DNA from 2 places in the Virgibacillus sp. Bac330 genome. Region 2 is predicted to be linked to the other one. Evidence: a T-box and tRNA genes for the amino acid it is inferred to sense, from the RefSeq annotation. Region 2 holds a T-box; the other holds one or more tRNA genes.

Region 1 (10,051 bases), 1.6 Mb from region 2:
GCAATCTTCTCTGCTAAAGAAGCCTCAAGCCCTTTTACACCTTGTTCACTAATGAAATGATATTTTATCCAAAAAGCTTCTCCGTCTTTATTAACCCATTTAAATGTATGACTACCGTAGCCATTCATATGTCTGAATGTTGCAGGGATTCCACGATCGCCATGCAAGTAAGTGATTTGGTGAAGTGACTCAGGAGAAAGTGACCAGAAATCCCAAACCATATCTTTGTCTTTTAAATGTGTTTGTGGATTCCGTTTTTGTGTATGAATAAAGTCAGGGAACTTAATTGCATCTCTAATGAAAAATATAGGTGTATTATTGCCAACTAAATCATAATTTCCTTCATTTGTATAAAATTTAACAGAAAAACCACGTGGGTCACGAACTGTGTCGGCAGACCCTAATTCACCTGCTACTGTAGAAAAACGAATAAATAAATCTGTACGTTTACCTGCTTCGCTTAAAAAATCAGCTTTGGTGTATTTGGAAATTTCATCGTTCGTTACTTCGAAGTAGCCATAAGCACCTGCACCTTTAGCATGGACAATACGTTCAGGTATTCTTTCTCTATTAAAATGAGCTAGCTTTTCTAGCAAATGAAAGTCTTGTATAAGAGTAGGACCACGTTGTCCTGCTGTAATAGAATTTTGGTTATCAGCTACTGGCGCACCTGCTGCTGTTGTCATTCGGTTTCTTGTATCCATAATAACTCCTCCTTCTAAGTAATAAATCAGAACTACAATTATATTATAATACAAATTAAACAAAAATCAATATTTATTTATAATTATTTTAAATAAATAGTGTAAACATAGAATTCGGTTAATCTAGGAGCAAAATTGTGGTAAGTTATTGTATAATAATGTTGAAAAATGATAAGGAGTTTTTTTCAAATGACAATAGTAAATGATAAAGAACTATATCGCTTCGTAAATAATGTATCCCTTAACTGGTTCAATAAACCATTCCTTCATAAGGTTAAATTCAATCACCGTTTAAGAACGACAGGTGGGAGATATATTCCTGCTAAAAAAATGATTGAATTAAACCCAAAATACTTGGAAGAGGCAGGAGAACAAGCGTTTATAGGGATTATTAAACATGAACTTTGCCATTATCACTTACATATAGAAGGAAAAGGTTATAAGCATAGCGATCGTGATTTTAAAGAATTAATGTCTGCGACAAATTCTCCAAGGTTTTGTCAGCCATTACCTTCGCAGAGAGAATATAAATATATATATGCTTGTAAAACTTGTCATCAAACGTTTAAACGTCAGCGGAAAATGAATACAAATAAGTATAGATGCGGCAAATGTAAGGGGGAAATAGCTTTAGTAATGGAGAAAGGTATATGAAAGCTTTTGGTGAAGTAAGTATAAACTGAAAAAAACAGGAAAATACTATTGACGATTTTTGTCATTCGTGATACATTAAATGGGCTGTCAATTACATATGAATTCCAATAGAAAAATGACATTATAAAATTTAGTTAATCTATTGACATTTCGTTTGATTTAATGTATTATATTTTTCGTTGCGATTTATTCAACTTATACTATTCCACAGTAGCTCAGTGGTAGAGCAATCGGCTGTTAACCGATCGGTCGTAGGTTCGAATCCTACCTGTGGAGCCAATCACGGAGAAGTACTCAAGTGGCTGAAGAGGCGCCCCTGCTAAGGGTGTAGGTCGCGTAAGCGGCGCGAGGGTTCAAATCCCTCCTTCTCCGCCATTTCATGGCCCGTTGGTCAAGCGGTTAAGACACCGCCCTTTCACGGCGGTAACACGGGTTCGAATCCCGTACGGGTCATTCTAAAAAAATGAAGAGGTCGGGTCCGGTAGTTCAGTTGGTTAGAATGCCTGCCTGTCACGCAGGAGGTCGCGGGTTCGAGTCCCGTCCGGACCGCCATTGTTGGGCTATAGCCAAGCGGTAAGGCATCGGGTTTTGATCCCGTGTATCCTAGGTTCGAATCCTAGTAGCCCAGCCATTTTTATTTTTAATGGAACTTTACAATTTCGCTATTCTTTGTTCTCGTAATAAGACAACAGAGGATTTCTAATCAGAAATAGGAGCCATTAGCTCAGTCGGTAGAGCATCTGACTTTTAATCAGAGGGTCGGAGGTTCGAATCCTCCATGGCTCACCATTACACATTTAAATATTGCGGGTGTGGCGGAATTGGCAGACGCGCTAGACTTAGGATCTAGTGTCTTCGGACGTGGGGGTTCAACTCCCTTCACCCGCATTAAGATATAACTGTTTTCTTTATACTATAGAAGAAACTCGCAACTATCTTATTACAAAACAAGCTGCTGTAAATTTCGTTTTCAGCTCCAAATTAATTGTTAACAGAGAAGGTTATGAATAGTTTGCTTTTGCCTAAGAAGTTGCTACTATAGGGTATAGACTAATTAAAAGTTTATCTTAGTCTTAGTGAAATAAGTTCATTTAGAAGCTGTGATATACAGCCTTTTATTTTCCGCTTCATATATTGCGGTCGTGGCGGAATGGCAGACGCGCTAGGTTGAGGGCCTAGTGGGTGTATAACCCGTGGAGGTTCAAGTCCTCTCGACCGCATCAAAATAAATGAAATATTTTTTTGCGCCCGTAGCTCAATTGGATAGAGCGTTTGACTACGGATCAAGAGGTTAGGGGTTCGACTCCTCTCGGGCGCGCCATATTACGGGAAGTAGCTCAGCTTGGTAGAGCACATGGTTTGGGACCATGGGGTCGCAGGTTCAAATCCTGTCTTCCCGACCATCGCACACTTGATGTGCGGGTGTAGTTTAATGGTAAAACCTCAGCCTTCCAAGCTGATGACGAGGGTTCGATTCCCTTCACCCGCTCCAATTAATTTTATGGGCCTGTAGCTCAGCTGGTTAGAGCGCACGCCTGATAAGCGTGAGGTCGGTGGTTCAAGTCCACTCAGGCCCATTTGCTTGCTATGCTAGGGAGTATGAAGTTTATCGTTTTAATTCAAGGAAATGAAAACTTTAGCATGAAGCTAATTTTCTCTAAAGCTAGCAAGGCAAGATGATCTTATCCTAAAAGAAATGTTGTCCACGAAAATAAATTATATTTTTATTAAAAAAGTGTTGACATTCTGCTCTCTAGGTGATATGATATAAAAGTTGCTTCGTTGAAAGCAACGAAAAAATTTGCTCTTTGAAAACTGAACAAAACAACCAGTATGTCAAGGAAAAAACAAACCCTGTTTTTTCTTAAGAAATAAACTGAGAGAAATCTCAGCAGCTAAGAATGATGAAGAACGGTGTTCATCATCACAAACTTTTATGGAGAGTTTGATCTTGGCTCAGGACGAACGCTGGCGGCGTGCCTAATACATGCAAGTCGAGCGCGGGAAGCAAGCAGATCTCCTTCGGGAGTGACGCTTGTGGAACGAGCGGCGGACGGGTGAGTAACACGTGGGCAACCTACCTGTAAGACTGGGATAACTCCGGGAAACCGGGGCTAATACCGGATGAAACAAAGCGTCGCATGACGCAATGTTAAAAGGCGGCATATGCTGTCACTTACAGATGGGACCGCGGCGCATTAGCTAGTTGGTGAGGTAAAGGCTCACCAAGGCAACGATGCGTAGCCGACCTGAGAGGGTGATCGGCCACACTGGGACTGAGACACGGCCCAGACTCCTACGGGAGGCAGCAGTAGGGAATCTTCCGCAATGGACGAAAGTCTGACGGAGCAACGCCGCGTGAGTGATGAAGGTTTTCGGATCGTAAAACTCTGTTGTTAGGGAAGAACAAGTGCCATTCGAATAGGCTGGCACCTTGACGGTACCTAACCAGAAAGCCCCGGCTAACTACGTGCCAGCAGCCGCGGTAATACGTAGGGGGCAAGCGTTGTCCGGAATTATTGGGCGTAAAGCGCGCGCAGGCGGTCCTTTAAGTCTGATGTGAAAGCCCACGGCTTAACCGTGGAGGGCCATTGGAAACTGGAGGACTTGAGTACAGAAGAGGAGAGTGGAATTCCACGTGTAGCGGTGAAATGCGTAGAGATGTGGAGGAACACCAGTGGCGAAGGCGACTCTCTGGTCTGTAACTGACGCTGAGGTGCGAAAGCGTGGGTAGCGAACAGGATTAGATACCCTGGTAGTCCACGCCGTAAACGATGAGTGCTAGGTGTTAGGGGGTTTCCGCCCCTTAGTGCTGAAGTTAACGCATTAAGCACTCCGCCTGGGGAGTACGGCCGCAAGGCTGAAACTCAAAAGAATTGACGGGGACCCGCACAAGCGGTGGAGCATGTGGTTTAATTCGAAGCAACGCGAAGAACCTTACCAGGTCTTGACATCCTCTGACACCCCTAGAGATAGGGCATTCCCTTCGGGGACAGAGTGACAGGTGGTGCATGGTTGTCGTCAGCTCGTGTCGTGAGATGTTGGGTTAAGTCCCGCAACGAGCGCAACCCTTGATCTTAGTTGCCAGCATTTAGTTGGGCACTCTAAGGTGACTGCCGGTGACAAACCGGAGGAAGGTGGGGATGACGTCAAATCATCATGCCCCTTATGACCTGGGCTACACACGTGCTACAATGGATGGAACAAAGGGCAGCGAAGCCGCGAGGCCAAGCAAATCCCATAAAACCATTCTCAGTTCGGATTGCAGGCTGCAACTCGCCTGCATGAAGCCGGAATCGCTAGTAATCGCGGATCAGCATGCCGCGGTGAATACGTTCCCGGGTCTTGTACACACCGCCCGTCACACCACGAGAGTTGGTAACACCCGAAGTCGGTGAGGTAACCTTTTGGAGCCAGCCGCCGAAGGTGGGACCAATGATTGGGGTGAAGTCGTAACAAGGTAGCCGTATCGGAAGGTGCGGCTGGATCACCTCCTTTCTAAGGAATTATAGAAGGCGGAAGCGTTTGGTTAGCGACGTATGAACTGGACTGACCCAAAGGAGATAAAGGAAACACGATGAACGTAAGTGAATCGATTGTTGACTCATCGTACGGAGGGGAAGGAAGTTGCACTAGTCGCTGAACGCTGGAGCTAGACTATTATACGGAAGACATACTCGGTTGTTTGGTTCAGTTTTGAGAGAGTAAATGCTTGTCTCTCAAGGATGAGATAGAAGGATCTTCTGTTAAAACCCGTCACGTCCTGTGACGAACACAGAAGTCACCACATCCTGTGGAAGCTTGTACCTTGAAAACTAAATAAGAGTAACAACGACATCAAACCAAAAGCGGAAGCGAATGTTTAGCGATGTACAGACTGGACTGACTCGTAGGAGATAAAGGAAACACGATGAACGTAAGTGAATCGATGTTGACTTATCGTACGAAGAGGAAGGAAGTCATGCTAATCGCTATGAGCTGAAGCTAGAAAACCAAAAGCTGAAAAGCAATATGCTTATTCATAGATAAATTTGTAAGATTAGTTAAGTGAATAAGGGCGCACGGTGGATGCCTTGGCACTAGGAGCCGAAGAAGGACGGGACTAACACCGATATGTCCTGGGGAGTCGTAAGTAGACATCGATCCAGGAATTTCCGAATGGGGGAACCCGCTGCTCGTAATGGAGCAGTACTTCTATCTGAATTCATAGGGTAGAAGAGGCATACCCGGGGAACTGAAACATCTCAGTACCCGGAGGAAGAGAAAGCAAACGCGATTTCCCAAGTAGCGGCGAGCGAAACGGAATTAGCCCAAACCAGAAGGCTTGCCTTCTGGGGTTGTAGGACACTCCATTGGAGTTATCAAGAGATTCTTTAGATGAAGCGATCTGGAAAGGTCGGCCAAAGAAGGTAACAGCCCTGTAATCGAAAAAGAATCTCCTCCGGAGTGGATCCTGAGTACGGCGGAACACGAGGAATTCCGTCGGAATCCGGGAGGACCATCTCCCAAGGCTAAATACTCCCTAGTGACCGATAGTGAACCAGTACCGTGAGGGAAAGGTGAAAAGCACCCCGGAAGGGGAGTGAAATAGAACCTGAAACCGTGTGCCTACAAGTAGTCGAAGCCCGTTAATGGGTGACGGCGTACCTTTTGTAGAATGGACCGGCGAGTTACGATCGTATGCAAGGTTAAGTGGAAGACACGGAGCCGTAGCGAAAGCGAGTCTGAATAGGGCGAATATAGTATGCGGTCGTAGACCCGAAACCGTGTGATCTACCCATGTCCAGGGTGAAGGTCAGGTAACACTGACTGGAGGCCCGAACCCACGTATGTTGAAAAATGCGGGGATGAGGTGTGGGTAGGGGTGAAATGCCAATCGAACACGGAGATAGCTGGTTCTCTCCGAAATAGCTTTAGGGCTAGCCTCAAGGAAAGAGTACTGGAGGTAGAGCACTGATTGAACTAGGGGCCCTCATCGGGTTACCGAATTCAGTCAAACTCCGAATGCCAGCTACTTATCCTTGGGAGTCAGACTATGGGTGATAAGGTTCATAGTCGAAAGGGAAACAGCCCAGACCGCCAGCTAAGGTCCCAAAGTATACGTTAAGTGGAAAAGGATGTGGAGTTGCCCAGACAACCAGGATGTTGGCTTAGAAGCAGCCACCATTTAAAGAGTGCGTAATAGCTCACTGGTCGAGTGACTCTGCGCCGAAAATGTACCGGGGCTAAACGTATCACCGAAGCTGCGGATTGTTCTTACGAACAATGGTAGGAGAGCGTTCTAAGTGCTGTGAAGTCAGATCGTGAGGACTGGTGGAGCGCTTAGAAGTGAGAATGCCGGTATGAGTAGCGAAAAAAGAGTGAGAATCTCTTTCACCGAATGCCTAAGGTTTCCTGAGGAAGGCTCGTCCTCTCAGGGTTAGTCGGGACCTAAGCCGAGGCCGAAAGGCGTAGGCGATGGACAACAGGTAGATATTCCTGTACCACCTCATGAACGTTTGAACGATGGGGGGACGCAGTAGGATAAGGAATGCGCACCGATGGACGTGTGCGCCCAAGCAGTGAGAAAGTCGGATAGGCAAATCCGTTCGACAATTTCAAGCTGTGATGGGGAGGGAAATAGAGTACCGAAGTTCCGGATTTCACACTGCCAAGAAAAGCCTCTAGTGAGTTCATAGGTGCCCGTACCGCAAACCGACACAGGTAGGCGAGGAGAGAATCCTAAGGTGAGCGGGAGAACTCTCGTTAAGGAACTCGGCAAAATGACCCCGTAACTTCGGGAGAAGGGGTGCTCCTTTAAGGAGGAGCCGCAGTGAATAGGCCCAAGCGACTGTTTAGCAAAAACACAGGTCTCTGCGAAGCCGAAAGGCGAAGTATAGGGGCTGACACCTGCCCGGTGCTGGAAGGTTAAGGGGAAGCGTTAGCACTTCGGTGCGAAGCGTAGAACCGAAGCCCCAGTAAACGGCGGCCGTAACTATAACGGTCCTAAGGTAGCGAAATTCCTTGTCGGGTAAGTTCCGACCCGCACGAAAGGTGCAACGACTTGGGCACTGTCTCAACGAGAGACCCGGTGAAATTATACTATGCGTGAAGATGCGCATTACCCGCGACAGGACGGAAAGACCCCGTGGAGCTTTACTGTAGCCTGATATTGAATGTTGGTACAGCTTGTACAGGATAGGTGGGAGCCATCGAAGCGTGAGCGCTAGCTTACGTGGAGGCAACCGTGGGATACCACCCTGGCTGTACGAACCTTCTAACCCAGGGCCGTAATCCGGTCCGGAGACAGTGTCAGGCGGGCAGTTTGACTGGGGCGGTCGCCTCCCAAAAGGTAACGGAGGCGCCCAAAGGTTCCCTCAGAATGGTTGGAAATCATTCGCAGAGTGTAAAGGCAGAAGGGAGCTTGACTGCGAGACCTACAAGTCGAGCAGGGACGAAAGTCGGGCTTAGTGATCCGGTGGTTCCGCATGGAAGGGCCATCGCTCAACGGATAAAAGCTACCCCGGGGATAACAGGCTTATCTCCCCCAAGAGTTCACATCGACGGGGAGGTTTGGCACCTCGATGTCGGCTCATCGCATCCTGGGGCTGTAGTCGGTCCCAAGGGTTGGGCTGTTCGCCCATTAAAGCGGTACGCGAGCTGGGTTCAGAACGTCGTGAGACAGTTCGGTCCCTATCCGTCGTGGGCGCAGGAGGTTTGAGAGGAGCTGTCCTTAGTACGAGAGGACCGGGATGGACACACCGCTGGTGTACCAGTTGTTCCGCCAGGAGCATAGCTGGGTAGCTACGTGTGGCAGGGATAAGTGCTGAAAGCATCTAAGCATGAAGCCCCCCTCAAGATGAGACTTCCCATCACTATAAGTGAGTAAGATCCCTCAGAGATGATGAGGTTGATAGGTTCGAGGTGGAAGCGTGGTGACACGTGGAGCTGACGAATACTAATCGATCGAGGACTTAACTAACCTTTTTGGTAGATGTACGTTGAATGATCTCTTATTTAGTTTTCAAGGTAACAAGAAAAAAATGACTTTTTTCAACAAAAATCTTGATTTTTTCACAAAAACGATTATAATAAGATTTGTGCCTCTTTGAAGCACAACATAACAGATAGCAACTTTGCCTGGTAGTAATGGCGGAGAGGTCACACCTGTTCCCATGCCGAACACAGTAGTTAAGCTCTCCAGCGCCGATGGTAGTTGGGACTTTGTCCCTGCAAGAGTAGGACGCCGCCAGGCAAAATTGATTTATATTTTGTAGAAAGAATTATTTCATATCGCGGGGTGGAGCAGTCTGGTAGCTCGTTGGGCTCATAACCCAAAGGTCGTAGGTTCAAATCCTGCCCCCGCAACCAAATTATCATCTAAAAATAAACTAAAAAGTTCAATAAGAACATTTTGGTTGTATATATCGAACAATATTCTACATTAATATAATAAATTTGGTCCGGTAGTTCAGTTGGTTAGAATGCCTGCCTGTCACGCAGGAGGTCGCGGGTTCGAGTCCCGTCCGGACCGCCAGATAAATAGAACTTAACACACATGGTTTTAATAAAATCGTGTGTTTTTTATTTTCTTATAAAATGTTGGCTTATCACCAAATTTCTATGGTGGGTAACGCTATCGTTTTGTTTCTACGTTAAGCTACAAATTTATATACCAGATATAAAGGTGCTGTAATTCAGTATAGCATCTAAATCACTGATTTGACTAGAATCATTTAGATTACAACTTATAGTACTATCAATTACTGGGGGATGTTAAAAACCCCCCACAGATTGTAGATCACTTTATACTTTCCTGTAGTGTAAAACAAAATCACAATACAAATCTTTTCTCCACAATACCAGTATTTCCTTTTTCTTTTTCCCACATTTTTTGCTATCATAAATATAGTTATATATGAAATTTGGTGAGCGACAAGTGGATGAGTTTGAATTTATAAACACAATTAAACAAAATTACTACAGACAGTCATCTGTGGTAAAAGGTATAGGCGATGATGCAGCTGTTTTTCGGCAAAATACAAAAGATATCGTGACTGCTGTTGATACGTTTGTGGAAGGTGTTCATTTTCGAAAAGATACGATGTCTGCTTATGATATCGGCTTTCGTGCTTTAGCAGCAAATATTAGTGATTTAGCTGCTATGGGTGCTCAACCTGCTTTTTATTTGGTTTCCATTGTTTTTCCCAGCCATTGGTGCCCTCAAGAAGTGCAGCATATTTTCCAAGGGATGAAGGCAATAGGAAGCAGTTATAATATGGATTTAATTGGTGGAGACACAGTGTCTGGAAACGAACTCGTTCTAACCATTACAGTGATAGGCTATGTTGAAAAATCACAAGCTCGATATAGACATCATGCTAAAGATGGTGATATTGTCTTTGTTACGGGAACTTTAGGTGATTCACAAGCTGGTTATCATATTATAACAAATCAAAAGAAGTATAAAGATGCTGCTTATTATACGGAACGCCACCGAAGACCAGTTCCTCGAGTTGATTTTGCTCTTGGGATACCTACAACTGTTCGCGTTGCGTTAAACGATGTGAGTGATGGTATAGCTAATGAAGCTGCAGAGATAGCAACAGCATCAAATGTAAGTATGCAACTTTTTGATGAAGCAATTCCGGTCTATAAAAGTTTTTTTCAGTTTTCTAAGTCTGACCAGTATCAATGGAAATATTTTGGCGGAG
Region 2 (10,051 bases):
AATTCCCTTTTCTGGTGCAGCAGCTGCATGAGACGTTTTACCGAAGTAGGAAAATTGAATCGCGTCCATTGCAAGTGCCTCTCCGCTTTCATACGATTGATCGCCAGGGTGAACCATCATTGCAACATCAATGGAATCAAAAAAACCTTGTTCACTCATTGGCACTTTAGCACCATTCGTTTCTTCTGCTGGTGTGCCTAAAACAACGACACTCCCCCCAGCTTCTGCTACCTGTGTACTTAAAATAATCCCCGCTCCAACACTCATCGTGCCAATGATATTATGACCACAACCATGTCCAACTCCGGGAAGTGCATCGTATTCAGCTAGGTACGCAATAGTAGGGCCAGGTTTTCCACTATCAAATGTAGCTTTAAATGCAGTGTTTCTCCCAGCTACATCTGTTTCTACCTCAAACTGATGCTCCTCAAGTAATTTCGTTAATAATTGCATCGATTGATACTCTTGATCGCCTAACTCTGGATGGTGATATAAATAGTCACTAATATGGCATAAATCACCATGGATATCTTGTATTGTTTCTTTTAACGACTTCATCTTCGTCCCACCTACATGTATAATTATTAATATGTAGGTATATTTATACCATTAAATGCATCATTATGCAATCTTTTTTTCTTTTTTTATGAAGAAAAGTATGTTTGTACTGTTATTTTCCGTTTTCAATTGTATTGCTGATTAATTAGCGTGATTTGCAATAACATGTCCCTTTAAACCATAAATTTTATGCATCAAGTTATGCCTTTTGCAAAAAATTCCTATTATCTCGTTAACGGAACCGTCGATTTTCTTTCATCTACTGCTTGTTCGTACAACAAGGGCAAGGGACGCTTTCTTATCTACAGAGGATAAATTGATTTTCTACATAGTAGCGTAAATTAATATGAGACATACCTAGTAAGAGAACCTATAAGGAAAGGAAAACTGTTGTAATTGAGAGGGATTTATCTATGAAGACTATCGATTTGTAGGAAAAGACTTGCTTGAAATGCATTTCATAGCAGTGCAAGCCATTAGGGGCGCTTATTAGAAAAGCTTGGCTTATCGCCCAGTAATATGGCGGCGCCGTGGTTTTATCCTAGAAACCTTAATACTTTTCCTAGTAGTGGATAAAAACGACCAAACCGCGCTTCATTTCAGATATTAAAAAAGAGAGGAACATCCCTCTCTTTTTTAATATGCTTTAGCCCAATACACTAACTCTTTCGCTTCTTTTCCACAGCATACGCATGTATCTGCTACTTTTTCTTGTTCAAGTGGAATACAACGAGAAGTTGCTAATGTTTCTTCTTTAATTTTTTCCTCACATGCTACATCGCCGCACCACATTGCTTTAATGAATCCAGCTTGTTCTTCTAAAACAGCTGCAAACTCATCCATGTTCGTTGCGGTATTTGTTTTTTCATGCAAATAATCTTCTGCTCGTTGATATAAATTCGCTTGTACTTCATCAAGTAGTGCAGGTAAACGAGTTGGTAATACAGCCAATGGAACAAATTCTTTTTCACCTGTATCACGTCGTACAAGGACTACCTGTTCTTTCTCGATATCCTTGGGCCCCATTTCAATCCGAACTGGTATACCTTTCATTTCATACTCATTAAATTTCCATCCAGGCATTTTATCACTAGCATCAATGTCTACGCGCACAATACCTTTTAATTGGTCACGAAGATCATATGCTTTATCCAATACGCCTTCCTTATGCTGGGCGATTGGTACGATCATCGCTTGTGTTGGAGCAATGCGTGGGGGTATTACTAAACCGCGGTTATCACCATGAACCATGATTAATGCACCCATGATTCGAGTGGATAATCCCCAAGAAGTTTGATGAACATATTGACTGTCTCCATTTTCATCTAAATACGTAATGTCGAAAGCTTCAGCAAAGCCTGACCCGAAATGGTGGGAAGTCCCTGATTGCAATGCTTTTCCGTCATGCATTAAGCTTTCAATCGTCAGTGTGTATTTAGCACCTGCAAATTTTTCTTTATCTGTTTTCTTCCCTTTAAGGACTGGGATCGCTAAATATTTTTCCACAACATCCGCATAAATTCCTAGCATCCGCTCTGTTTCTTCCGATGCTTCTTCATCTGTCGCATGTGCTGTGTGCCCTTCTTGCCAATGAAACTCGGAAGAACGTAAGAAAGGACGGGTTGTTTTTTCCCAACGGACAACATTCCCCCACTGATTGTACAGCTTTGGCAAATCACGATAAGAGTGAATGTTTTTCGAATAATAATCACAGAACAACACTTCTGACGTTGGACGTACCGCAAGACGCTCTACTAATTCTTCATCTCCACCGTGCGTAACCCAAGCAACTTCAGGTGCAAAGCCTTCCACATGATCTTTTTCCTTTTGTAATAGGCTTTCTGGAATGAATAATGGAAAGGCCACATTCGTATGACCAGTTTCTTTAAATTTTTTATCTAATACATCGCGAATATTTTCCCAAATGGCAAAACCATATGGGCGAATGATCATTGTTCCACGAACTTGGCCATAATCGACCAATTCAGCTTGCTTGACAACATCGGTATACCATTGCGCAAAATCCTCTTCCATGGCGGTTATTTTTTCTACAAATTGCTTATTTTTTTTACCCAAAACATAACACCTCATTTGAATAGTTTTATCTACATGTCGATACTATTTTTTGCAAATATGAAACCTTTCCGTTTTACCTAACTTTGTAAACACGTGCTTCAAACAATAAACTTACTACGAAATGGTGATTTACATTCATTGCTAATATTTTTCTAGCAGAAGCGGTGTTGTTTATGAAAGATCTTTTTTCAAAGGAAGTGATGGCTTTCCCTATAGTGAACGATGGCGCTTTTCATTCGATAAACCAAGGAAAGTGTTGCTTGTGAGCACCCTTTCACTTTTTCTCTATAAACATAAAAAATCCTCCATCCGATAAGGGACCGAGGTTGGTGGTACCACCCTTGTTTGCAAAAATAAACTGCACACTTCATTGGATAACGGGGTATCCCCGCGCTATTTTACAGCATAAAGCTTTCTAATAGCGAACTCCGAAGCAGGTTCCATTGATTATCTTTGGAAATTTCCACCATCCATTTCCTCTCTATAAAAGACGTTTCAATATACTAATCTTCATCTACGTTTGTATGACATAATTGTACTTACACTATATAATTTGCCACAAAGAAAGTCAAGGTTAATGGAACTTCTTATTTCAACAGAAAAAAGCACACATGCGTTAACGCGATATGTTGTTTTAGAAAAACTTGGCTTGTCGCCAAGTCTTATGGCGAATGGCATCGTTTTCCTTTTACTATAACCCTTAAAACTTTTATACGTTCTTAATACTATAGTGAGAAAATGATCTGTCTACAACTGGTTTTCATCGTAAATCCGTTTTCCCAATGTGTGCCATAACACTTTTAATAAAAGAACTAAACAACCTTTGCCCCCAACGTGTTTTTGAAGTGTCCAAGTGCCCATTCATGTCCTGCTTGATTAAAACTGGCAACGGCATCTTGATGAACAACAATGGCAAAGCCCTTATTATAGGCATCGATCGCCGTATGTAATACGCAAATGTCTGTACAGACACCAACAATATGCACTTCTTGAATACCACGTTCACGCAGTTTCAGTTCTAAATCTGTGCCAGCAAAAGCACTATATCTTGTTTTATTAGTATAATATACATTATCCTTATTCTGGTACTCATTATAAAGCGTAGCAAGCTTTCCATATAACGCTTTCCCTGCTGTACCGATGATATTATGTGGTGGAAATAAGTTTGCTTCAGGATGAAAAGCGTCCCCTTCTTCATGTGCATCAATGGCAAACACAACATAATCGCCATTTTTAATAAATTGTTTCGTTAACGAAACCACGTTGTCTTCAATAGCTTGTCCAGGTACACCACACGTTAATTTTCCATCTTCTGCTACAAAATCAATCGTATAATCTACATTTAAAAGCGCCTTTTTCATGAATGAAATCATCCTTCCACTTTGAAATAAACTATTTTCGTCACATCTTTATCTTAAAAGATAATTACCACAAAGAACCAAACAATCATAACAAATTGAAGTACAATTTTAGCAACTGCCCCACCTAGAAATCCGATTAAGGAACCGACTGAAGCACGGAACGCTTCCAGTACAGTCCGTTGCTGTAATAACTCGATAATAAAAACGGTTAAAAACGGCACAATAAGAATTCCAAACGGTGGGATGATAAAGGAACCAACAATAACAGCAACAGCGGCACCACGTTCTCCCCACTTGCTACCGCCATACTTTTTGACAAAATAACTATTTGCAATAATATCAGCGCCGACTAAAAGTGCTGTAATAATACCCATTCCAATCCAAAAAGAAAGTGTTAATTCATTGGAGTTGAGAGCAAACTGATACAAAAGGAAACCGCCCCAAAGCACAAACACAGACGGAATAATTGGGAATATAATCCCTGCAAAGCTTAAAACAAATAAAGCAATAATTAAAATCCAAATAACGATCTCCAAAATAACATTTCCTCCCGCAACGACTAGTTTTTACGAAACATACTTGATAGCTTTGTCTCCTGCTTTGTTACTATACGTCGAAAGTTCTCCATATGTTTCATGATACTTAAAATAGATAAAAAAATAACAATTAAAGTTGGTTCTACGCCGAAAAATATATACGTCGTCAACAAGAAAGAAAGATACATAACAAGAACACCCATTACTAAATAATCGGTAGCAATTGTAATAACAAGTAATAGTCCAATACCGATTACAGCGACCCTCCAATCGACAGCGAGTAAGATACCAACGAGCGAAGCAGTTCCTTTACCACCACTAAATTTCATCGTAATCGGATAATTATGTCCTAAGATGACAAATAATGCCGTAACATATATAAGCAGTATTCGTTCATCTCCGCTTATACCATGCGCATCTAAGAGATATAATACAACAAAAATGGCAAAAGTACCTTTTAAAATATCAAAGAGGGCGACAAATATCCCATACTTCCAGCCCAATAAAATCGTCGTATTTGAGGCTCCAGCATTTTTAACACCTGAATTCTTAATATCTACACGTTTATATAAACTAATAAGTTGTGAACCGTGTATGCAGCCTATGAAGTAACCAATCATAGCAACTAGTGCCGTAACCATGGGTCCCCTCCTTTTTTCTTATTATATCGTAAAAATTGCCATTTCGTAATGACAATTTGTTATTATGCAAACAGTCCTTCATTTGCTATGCTAATAGTATATAATATGTAAGCTTATACGTTTATTACATAAGAACAATTTTCTGTATATACGAAATGAATTACAAATTCACGCCGATGAAAGGTTAACAACCAAAAAGGAGTTTTCTAAAAACGGCTTGCCGAGGGGGGCGCCGGCATACTCCTGTTGCAGGAGCATGATTCCTAAAACTTTCGTTGACTCGTTCCACTCGCTCCGTTGCTAACCGGGCGCCCCGAGCCTTTGTTCGTGAAAATTTATGAACGAAATGTTTAAATCTAGTATTTTTTCCTTTCTTCTTCAGCGGGGACTATAAATACCTTTTGAACAATGGGAGTATTTTCCTCTTGCGAGTTGTGTAGAATAATTTTTTGAAGCGAAAAGTATTACAGTATCATTCTATTGGAATCACATGAACAGATCCATGTATTATTATGAAGGAGATACATGCAGCATGAAGAGAATTCAACGAACATTATTACCATGGCTTATTATTTTAATCGGACTCCTTATTTTGTTTGTCATATACAATCAAAAGCAAACCGCTGATATAGATAAAGAAATGCCTACTCAGCTTCATCCAGTGGTTCAAGAAAAAAAAGAGGCATTCATAAATAAGGCAGCCTCTAGAAATATAGAGGTTGTCATAACAGATGGTTTACGTACCATACAACAACAAAATGAATTATATGACCAAGGAAGAGAGACAGAAGGAAGAACGGTCACCAACGCAAAAGGTGGACAATCCTACCATAATTATGGATTAGCAATCGATTATGCACTAAGAAGTGAGACTGGAGAAGTTATTTGGAACATTGATTATGACGGAAACGGAAACGGCAAATCCGATTGGTTTGAAGCTGCTTCTATTGCCAAAGAGCTCGGCTTTGAATGGGGCGGAGACTGGAAAAGATTTAAAGACTATCCCCATTTGCAAATGACATTTGGATTAAGCATTAATCAATTACAACGTGGAATTCGCCCAGAAAAAGAACGCGAGTGATCACGCTGTATGCGACGATGAGCGAATTTGCGACGAACAAGAGCGAACTTCTCGCGAGAGCGAGCAAATTTACGACGAGCAGGAGCGAACTTCTCGCGAGAGCGAGCGATTTTGCGACGAGCAGGAGCGAACTTTTCGCGAGGGCGAGCGAATTTACGACGAGCAGGAGCGAACTTCTCGCGAGGGCGAGCGATTTTGCGACGAACAGGAGCGAGTTACGTGCGGAGCGAGCGATTTTGCGACGAGCAGGAGCGAACTTCTCGCGAGGCCGAGCGAAGTTATGACGAGCAGGAGCGAAATTCTCGCGAGGCCGAGCGAATTTACGACGCACAGGAGCGAACTTCTCGCGAGGCCGAGCGAATTCACGACGCGCAGGAGCGAACTTCTCGCGAGGCCGAGCGATTTTGCGACGAACAAGAGCGAGTTACGTGCGGAGCGAGCGATTTTGCGACAAGCAGGAGCGAACTTCGTGCAAGGGCGAGCGATTTTGCGGCGAGCAGGAGCTATTCACGCGAGAGCAAGCGATTTTGCGACAAGCAGGAGCGAACTTCGTGCAAGGGCGAGCGATTTTGCGGCGAGCAGGAGCGATTCACGCGAGAGCGAGCGATTTTGCGACGAGCAGGAGCGAGCTTCACGCGAGGGCGAGCGATTTTGCGACGAACAGGAGCGAACTTCGTGCAAGGGCGAGCGAATTTACGACGAGCAGGAGCGAAATTCTCGCGAGAGCGAGCGAGTTACGACGCGCAGGAGCGAATCTCACGCGAGGCCGAGCGATTTTGCGACGAACAGGAGCGAACTTTTAGCGAGGGCGAGCGAGTTACGACGAGCAGGAGCGATTCACTTGCGGAGCGAGCGAATATCGACGAACAGGAGCGAACTTCTCGCGAGGCCGAGCGATTTTGCGACGAGCAGGAGCGATTCACGTGCGGAGCGAGCGATTTTGCGACGAACAGGAGCGAACTTCGTGCAAGGGCGAGCGAATTTACGACGAGCAGGAGCGATTCACTTGCGGAGCGAGCGAATATCGACGAACAGGAGCGAACTTCTCGCGAGGCCGAGCGAATTTACGACGAGCAGGAGCGAAATTCTCGCGAGAGCGAGCGATTTTGCGGCGAGCAGGAGCGATTCACTTGCGGAGCGAGCGAATTTACGGCGAGCAGGAGCGAAATTCTCGCGAGAGCGAGCGATTTTACGACACGCAGGAGCGAAATTCTCGCGAGGCCGAGCGAATATCGACGAACAGGAGCGAAATTCTCGCGAGGCCGAGCGAATTTGCGGCGAGCAGGAGCGATTCACGCGAGAGCGAGCGAATTTACGGCGAGCAGGAGCGAAATTCTCGCGAGAGCGAGCGATTTTACGACGAACAGGAGCGAACTTCTCGCGAGGCCGAGCGAGTTACGACGAGCAGGAGCGATTCTCACGCGAGGCCGAGCGAGTTACGACGAGCAGGAGCGATTCTCACGCGAGGCCGAGCGAATTTACGACGAGCAGGAGCGAACTTCTCCCGAGGCCGAGCGAATTTACGACGCACAGGAGCGAAATTCTCGCGAGGGCGAGCGATTTTGCGACAAGCAGGAGCGAACTTCTCGCGAGGCCGAGCGAGTTACGACGAGCAGGAGCGAGCTTCACGCGAGGGCGAGCGATTTTGCGACGAACAGGAGCGAACTTCTCGCGAGGGCGAGCGAATTTACGGCGAGCAGGAGCGAAATTCTCGCGAGGCCGAGCGAGTTACGACGAGCAGGAGCGAATCTCACGCGAGGGCGAGCGATTTTGCGACGAACAAGAGCGAACTTCGTGCAGAGCGAGCGAGTTACGACGAGCAGGAGCGATTCACGTGCGACAAACGAGAGCGAGTTTCTATCGAACAAGAATGGCTCTCCGATATCGATAGTAAAGGTCGCATTCTTGTGCGACCTTTACTATCGATCCTTATTCATCAGGAAAATGGATGCCATTTTCCTGTCTCATTTTTGTTGTTAATTGTGCGACAGTTCTGCTTCTTTCTAAAAAGGCGTCATGCGAATCCCAATCATTATTTGTCACCATTCTCACAAATGCTTCCACTTCAAATATCATATCTGCATCATATTGCTCGTTTGCCAGTTCGCTGACACGCGCTGTTTTCCTATCATAAAACTGTATTTGAGATATCGGTGCAATAGCATCTATCATCAGTGTACCTTCTTCGCCATGTATTTCGGATTTCATAAATGCATTCGTTATCTTAGAAGTTAATAAAGTTACGACAAACCCTTCATATGTAAGGACCATCGTTCCACTTCCATCAATGCCATTTTCTAGTAAAACAGGGTGGTATGTTGCATTTATAGGTTTACCGAATAAGTCAACAGCCATGCTTAACGGGTAAACGCCCAAATCCATTAACGCCCCTCCTGCAAATTGTTGCGAGAATACATTCGGTTCTGCTCCGTCTTTATACTTATCATACCGAGATGAATATTGCATATATTGGAGCATTGCGCTACGAATGGTGCCTATGCTTGTTAATGCTTCTTTTAGACGCTCGTAATTCGGTGAAAACAAGTGACGAAATCCTTCAAACACAAATACTTGATGTTCTTTAGATAGTTGAGCAATTTCTTGCCACTGCTTATCGGTAAACACCATCGGCTTTTCACAAAATACATGCTTTCCGCTATGTATGGCTAGTTTAATATGATCCGGATGCAAAATATTCGGAGATGCTATATAAACAAAATCACTGTTATCATCTGCCAGCATTTCCTGAATATTTGTAAATGCACTAACTTCTCCATATTTATTAGCAAACGCTTGTGCAGATTCCCATTTCCTTGAGTAGACGGCCACTAACTGCGCTTTCCCACTACGGTGGGCTGCTTCAATAAATGCTTCTGTAATCCAACTTGTGCCAATGGTACAAAATTTCATAATGTACTCTCCCCTTCTTAAGTGCCTTTCTCATTGTTGTCATTGCCTTCTTCAGGCAAAGGGTCGATTTGATGTTTATATGCGTACCCTTTTTTTATGGTGATTAAAGATAAAACAAGTACGAGAATAACTACTACGAAAGATATCGTACTTACAATCATTATCGTTGACATAACTATACCTCACTTTACGTCCTATTTTCAAACGGTTTAATGATACCATGAATAACTTTCATATATGTAAGCTCCAATTGCTTCGCTTTTGCTAAACGAATGGCGCCACCATGTAAATGATCGAGTTCAAGCGGTAACTCTTTCCGTAAATCTTGGTGCATAGACGAAGTAGCATCAGCATCAAGTTGGTGCATTAACTTTATTGCTTCTGTCACATCTTGATCTGTGATTTCAACACCATACTTCATGGCTACATGTTTCATTTCTTCTAATAGATGTATAGCGATTTGGAAAGTTTCTTCATGCTTTCGAACCACTCCTATTGGTAAGTTCGTCGCTGTTGTAATACCAGAGAAAGCGTTAATAAACATATACTTTTTCCATAATTCATACAAAATATTATTGGTTTGTTTTCCTCCTACAATCGCTTTATCACACAACGCTTCTAAGTTTGCGATTACTTTTTCTTGTTTTGCACCGAGCGCTCCAAAGATCAGATCGTGAAAATTACCAGTATGAACGACATGACCTTTATCATTTAATGTAGCAATAATAAAAGCTAATCCGCCGAGTACGTTATCTTTGCCAAGTTCCCGTTGCAAAATAGAGATATGTTCAATCCCATTCAAGACCGGCAAAACATAAGCCCCTTTATTTACAAGCGGGCGCAGCTGATCTAATGCGCCACGGAGATGGTATCCTTTTACACTTACTA

What was found. The T-box of region 2 lies ahead of proS (proline--tRNA ligase). A T-box ahead of a tRNA ligase gene usually reads a tRNA of that ligase, here a tRNA-Pro.
Region 1: it encodes a tRNA-Pro, which carries the amino acid that the T-box ahead of proS (proline--tRNA ligase) is inferred to sense. The anticodon was not compared.

Annotation. Positions count from the first base shown of each region.
Region 1 is NZ_CP033048.1:3,216,921-3,226,971, reverse strand. It holds gene D9780_RS15020 (catalase) at 1-704, opposite strand, end outside; gene D9780_RS15015 (SprT family protein) at 894-1,358, shown strand; tRNA gene D9780_RS15010 (tRNA-Asn) at 1,563-1,637, shown strand; tRNA gene D9780_RS15005 (tRNA-Ser) at 1,643-1,733, shown strand; tRNA gene D9780_RS15000 (tRNA-Glu) at 1,740-1,811, shown strand; tRNA gene D9780_RS14995 (tRNA-Asp) at 1,834-1,910, shown strand; tRNA gene D9780_RS14990 (tRNA-Gln) at 1,915-1,989, shown strand; tRNA gene D9780_RS14985 (tRNA-Lys) at 2,072-2,147, shown strand; tRNA gene D9780_RS14980 (tRNA-Leu) at 2,165-2,246, shown strand; tRNA gene D9780_RS14975 (tRNA-Leu) at 2,495-2,578, shown strand; tRNA gene D9780_RS14970 (tRNA-Arg) at 2,603-2,679, shown strand; tRNA gene D9780_RS14965 (tRNA-Pro) at 2,685-2,761, shown strand; tRNA gene D9780_RS14960 (tRNA-Gly) at 2,777-2,850, shown strand; tRNA gene D9780_RS14955 (tRNA-Ile) at 2,862-2,935, shown strand; rRNA gene D9780_RS14950 (16S ribosomal RNA) at 3,292-4,856, shown strand; rRNA gene D9780_RS14945 (23S ribosomal RNA) at 5,400-8,319, shown strand; rRNA gene rrf (5S ribosomal RNA) at 8,477-8,592, shown strand; tRNA gene D9780_RS14935 (tRNA-Met) at 8,632-8,708, shown strand; tRNA gene D9780_RS14930 (tRNA-Asp) at 8,798-8,874, shown strand; gene thiL (thiamine-phosphate kinase) at 9,277-10,051, shown strand, end outside.
Region 2 is NZ_CP033048.1:355,347-365,397, reverse strand. It holds gene D9780_RS01625 (M20 family metallopeptidase) at 1-558, opposite strand, end outside; gene proS (proline--tRNA ligase) at 1,195-2,634, opposite strand; T-box leader at 2,947-3,160, opposite strand; gene D9780_RS01615 (cysteine hydrolase family protein) at 3,447-3,995, opposite strand; gene D9780_RS01610 (DUF456 domain-containing protein) at 4,049-4,534, opposite strand; gene D9780_RS01605 (glycerol-3-phosphate acyltransferase) at 4,555-5,172, opposite strand; gene D9780_RS01600 (M15 family metallopeptidase) at 5,705-6,253, shown strand; gene D9780_RS01590 (Gfo/Idh/MocA family protein) at 8,183-9,163, opposite strand; gene ytzI (YtzI protein) at 9,181-9,336, opposite strand; gene D9780_RS01580 (ketopantoate reductase family protein) at 9,351-10,051, opposite strand, start outside.